One region of the Bradyrhizobium sp. USDA 3311 genome, then DNA from elsewhere that is predicted to be linked to it. Evidence: riboswitches for the same ligand, from Rfam matches in the RefSeq annotation. Region 1 holds a riboswitch; the other holds the start of a gene.

The links. A riboswitch is a leader RNA that binds a small molecule or an ion and turns the genes downstream of it on or off. The one in region 1 is predicted to bind ZMP and ZTP.
Region 2: it holds a riboswitch for ZMP and ZTP, as region 1 does, so the genes downstream of both, purH (bifunctional phosphoribosylaminoimidazolecarboxamide formyltransferase/IMP cyclohydrolase) here and ACVWW6_RS21495 (serine hydroxymethyltransferase) in region 1, are expected to answer to the same signal.

Annotation. Positions count from the first base shown of each region.
Region 1 is NZ_JBSSFI010000001.1:4,542,428-4,544,815, forward strand. It holds gene ACVWW6_RS21485 (xanthine dehydrogenase family protein molybdopterin-binding subunit) at 1-324, shown strand, start outside; gene ACVWW6_RS21490 (cytochrome c) at 450-899, shown strand; ZMP/ZTP riboswitch at 1,096-1,181, shown strand; gene ACVWW6_RS21495 (serine hydroxymethyltransferase) at 1,215-2,388, shown strand, end outside.
Region 2 is NZ_JBSSFI010000001.1:1,582,990-1,585,377, forward strand. It holds gene purH (bifunctional phosphoribosylaminoimidazolecarboxamide formyltransferase/IMP cyclohydrolase) at 1-1,196, opposite strand, end outside; ZMP/ZTP riboswitch at 1,222-1,304, opposite strand; gene ACVWW6_RS07505 (heparinase II/III family protein) at 1,364-2,388, opposite strand, start outside.

The sequences.
Region 1 (2,388 bases):
ATCGGCCAGGCCTTGATGGAGCAGGTGGTCTACGGGGCCGGTGACGGCCAGCTGATCACCGCGACCTTCATGGACTACGCGCTGCCGCGGGCGGCTGATGGTCCGGACTTCGTGTTCGAGACCGCCAACGTTCCATGCAAGACCAATCCCATGGGCGTGAAGGGGGCGGGCGAGGCCGGCGCGATCGGCTCCTGTCCGGCCGTCGTCAACGCCATCGTCGACGGGCTCTGGCGCGAGTACAAGATCGACCACATCGACATGCCGGCGACCCCGGAACGGGTGTGGATCGCCATCAGCGAGCACCGTCGCCGTCACAGCCTGTAAGCCACAATCCTGCCGCGCGGGAATAAACGCCCCGCGCGGGGTTCTATCCATGGATGGATCGCGACTCCCGTGAAGCGGGTGGAGGGTCCAATCCCAAGGCATTTGCGAGTCGGAGAAACTAACCAATGAAACGGACGATGATTGTCGTGACGACCCTGCTATTGGGCGCGGGCGCCGTGATGGCGCAGCAGGAGGTCGCGGTTCAACAGGATAATCTGATGCGCTCGCAGGCCAAGAGCCTCTATACGGTCATCCTGAAGATGACCAAGGGCGATATCCCCTACGACCAGAAGGCCGCCGACGAGGCGATCGCCAATCTCGAGACCGACGTCGCCAAGATCGCCAAGACCTTCGAGGTCAATCCCAAGCAGGACGTGGTGAACGCGACCTATGGGGCCTCGCCGAAGGTCTGGAAGAACAAGGCCGATTTCGACTCCAAGATCCCGCCGGTGCAGAAGGCGATCGCGCAGGTCAAGGGCAAGATCACCGACGTCGCGAGCCTCAAGGCCGCCTATACCGCGATCAACGATCGTTGCACCGACTGCCACGAGACGTATCGGCTGAAGTTGAAGTAGCCACCTCACTTTTTTCCACGCTCGACCTCGAAGCCCGGATGAGCGCAGCGATATCCGGGAATGGTGACCCCGCATGTCGCTTCGCTCATGCGGCTCCGAGCGTTGCCTCAGCCGGCACGGCCTGCGGGAACCGGTAGTTGCTGCAGGTCCGCAGGTCGGCTAAGCTTTACTTTACGAAGAGTCTCCGTGCTCATTCGTCCTATCGCGCGACTGGCGAGCTAACGTGGAATCGACCACGGTGAAGCGCGAAGGGTTCTGACGCCGATCGCCTGGGCACCAATCTGCTGGAAAAACAGCGTGTTGAGGAGCCCGAGCATGCCGTCATTTCGCAACGAACTGTCCATCAATGATCAAGAGATCGCCGCCGCCCTTGCGGGGGAAGAGCGCCGCCAACAGGACGGCGTCGAACTGATTCCGTCCGAGAATTACACCTACCCGGAGGTGCTTGAGCTGCTCGGATCGGTCTTCACCAATAAATATTCCGAGGGATATCCGGGACGCAGATACTACGGCGGCCAGCAGTATACGGACGAAATCGAGCGCCTCGCACGCGAGCGGGCTTGCTCGCTTTTTCGTGCCGAGCACGCCAACGTTCAGCCTCTTTCCGGATCGCCGATGAATCAGGCCGTCTATCTCGGCCTGTTGGAGCCCGGCGACACCATTCTCGCCATGGACCTGTCCCATGGCGGTCATCTCACCCACGGCGCGCCGGTATCCCACATGGGGCGTTTGTTCAACTTCATTCGCTACAAGACGGCCCCGTCAAACGGCGGCGCGATAGATTTCGACGAATTGCGCGCGATTGCGCGTGAAGCGCGTCCGAAGATGGTGTTGTGCGGTTACAGCTCCTATCCGCGCGACCTGGACTATGCGGCATTCAAGAGTATTGCCGACGAAGTTGGCGCGCTCACGATGGCTGACGTGAGCCACTATGGCGGATTGGTTGCCGCGAATGTCATGCGCAATCCGCTTGATGCCGACTTCGACGTCATGACGACGACATCCCACAAGACACTGCGCGGCCCCCGGGGCGGGATCATCCTATGCCGGAAAGAAAATGCCGCTCGGATCGATGCTTCCGTATTTCCCGGTTTGCAGGGCGGACCTCACATGAACGTCGTGGCCGGGATTGCCGTGACGCTCAAGAAGGCGGCGACCCCGGATTTCAAGGTTTACGCGCGGCAGGTCTTGCGCAACGCGAAGGTTCTTGCCGGAGCGCTGATGGAGCGCGGGATGAAGCTGGTCACGGACGGAACGGACAATCACATGATGGTCGTCGATACGGCAGCGTCCGTCGGACTGGACGGGCGGGCAGCCGAGGATGTGCTTGATGCCATAGCCATCACCACGAACAAGCAAGTGATTCCGGACGATCCGCGGCCGCCGCTCAGGCCGAGCGGTATTCGCCTTGGGACACCGGCGGCGACTACGCGTGGCATGGCAGAACCCGAAATGCGTCGTATCGGCGAGTTCATTGCGGCGGCTTTGC
Region 2 (2,388 bases), 3.0 Mb from region 1:
GTCACGACCTTGAACGTCATGTCGTCGACCACGGCGTTGTCGCGGCTCTGCACCAGCAGGCCGCCGGCCACCGTCTTGGCGGTGAGGCCCGGCGCGCGCGGATCGGGCAGGCTGCCCGCGAGCAGCAGGCGGAGGTTCTTGCGCGCGCCGATGATCGCGATCGCTTCCTCGCTGGCGTCGGGCGCGATGATCACCTCGGTGAAGATCTTCGTGATCTCGCGCGCGGTGTCGGCGTCGAGCGCGCGGTTCATCGCGATGATGCCGCCGAACGCCGAGGTCGAATCGCAGGCGAGCGCTTTGCGATAGGCGCTGACGAGGTCGGAGCCCTCAGCGACGCCGCAGGGATTGGCGTGCTTGACGATGACGCAGGCCGCGGTGCGCTTGGCGTCAAACTCGCCGATGCACTCATAGGCCGCATCGGTGTCGTTGATGTTGTTGTAGGAGAGCTCCTTGCCCTGCAGCTGCCGTGCGGTCGAGACGCCCGGGCGCTTGTCGGGAGTCGCATAGAATGCCGCGGTCTGGTGCGGGTTCTCGCCGTAGCGCAGCGACTGGATCAATTTGCCGCCGAAGGCGCGGAAATCAGGTGCGTCGATCTCGAGCTGCCGGTTGAACCAGTTCGAGATCGCGGCGTCGTAGGCCGCGGTGCGCGCATAGGCCTTCGCGGCAAGCCGCCGGCGCAGCTTCAGCGTGGTTGCGCCCTTGTTGGCGGCGAGCTCGTCGAGCACCGCCTTGTAGTCCTCGGCCTCGACCACCACGGCGACGTCGTCATGGTTCTTGGCGGCGGCGCGGATCATCGCGGGGCCGCCGATGTCGATGTTCTCGATGCAATCCTCGAAGCCCGCGCCTTTGTCCACGGTCGCCTCGAACGGATAGAGATTGACGACGAGCAGATCGATCGGCGCGATGCCGTGCGCCTTCATCGCATCCGCATGGTCCTTGTTGTCGCGGATCGCGAGCAGGCCGCCATGCACCTTCGGATGCAGCGTCTTGACGCGGCCGTCCATCATCTCGGGGAAGCCGGTCAGCTCGGAAACGTCCTTCACCTTGAGGCCGGCCGCGGCGATCGCCTTGGCGGTGCCGCCGGTCGAAACCAGTTCGACGTCATGGGCGGCAAGCGCCTTGGCGAATTCGATCAGGCCGGTCTTGTCGGAGACGGAAAGCAGGGCACGGGTGACGCGGCGGGGATGGTCAGTCATGAGCAAGATCCTCTGTCTTAAGGAGTGTCTATGCCCAGGCGCGCGGCGTCTTAAGTCCCGCGCTTCCCGATGGTGCTCCATCCAAGGTCGCCAGTCGCGCGAGCGAGCGCTCGATAGCAGCTTTCGGCCGTTTTCACAACGATGAGATGGGGCCGAATCGTGCGCATTTACAGCGGAAGTTCCGGCTCGCGGCGGGCGTTGCGGCGGGCATTGGTGACAGCGGGCGAAGCGGTGGAGCGGACAAAGCTCCAGCGGAGCGAGGGCGCCTGGCGGGCATCCTGCCGGACCACGATCTGCGCGGTGCGGCGCGGGCCGTCATTGCCGGCCAGGAACACGCTGTCCTCGAGATCGACCTTGTCGTCGAGCGCCTCGAAGGTCCAGACGTCGCGGTTCGGCAGCACCAGCATGACGCCGCGGGCATCCGACAGCCGGCTCGCCTTCACCGCCGGATGCAGATGGAAGCGGACCGCGAAATCGGCATCCGCACCCTTGAAACGTCCGCCTTGCGGCGGCGACAGCGTGTCCTCGCCGTCGATGCGCGCGCCGTCATTGGCGATCATCAGGACGCGGCGATGGATCGCGCCGAATTTGGCGAGATAGCCGTCATGCGACGTCGTGAGCAGCGTGCCGTTCTGAACGACCTCGCGATAGCTCTCGACCTCGACCGGGCCGCTGGTGACGGGCGAGCCATGCAACAGCCGCTTCATCGCCGACATCTCCACGAACTGGCATGAAGAGGTGTCGTGATAGGTCAGCGTCGAATGCGCCGCCGTGCTGCGCGCGAACGGCCGCCAATTGTCGCGGCCCGTGGTCGGCATCCCGCAATTGGTGACGATGCGGCTGATGCCGGAGGACAATTCGAACGACAGGCAGCCGGCATGGGCGTCGTGGCTGACGCCGGCCGGCGGTGGCGGCCCGGTGTCGATGATCAGTGTGGTCTGGCCGGCATCGAGGCGCTGGAAGCCGGTATGCGGCATGTTCGCCATTGGCGCGCCGTGGGTGTCGTCATAGGCGAGCAGCGTGGCGAGCAGGTCCGAGGGCGTTGCGCTCATGCCGTTGAACAGCGCGAAATTGCCGTCGCCGTGCCGGAAGAAGCGCAGCATCGGCATCATGCGGTCGATCGCGTTGAGCAGCGCCGGCGGCGGCGCGATGTTGCGCGCGGCAAAGGTCTGCCGCAGCGGCAAGAGGTCGA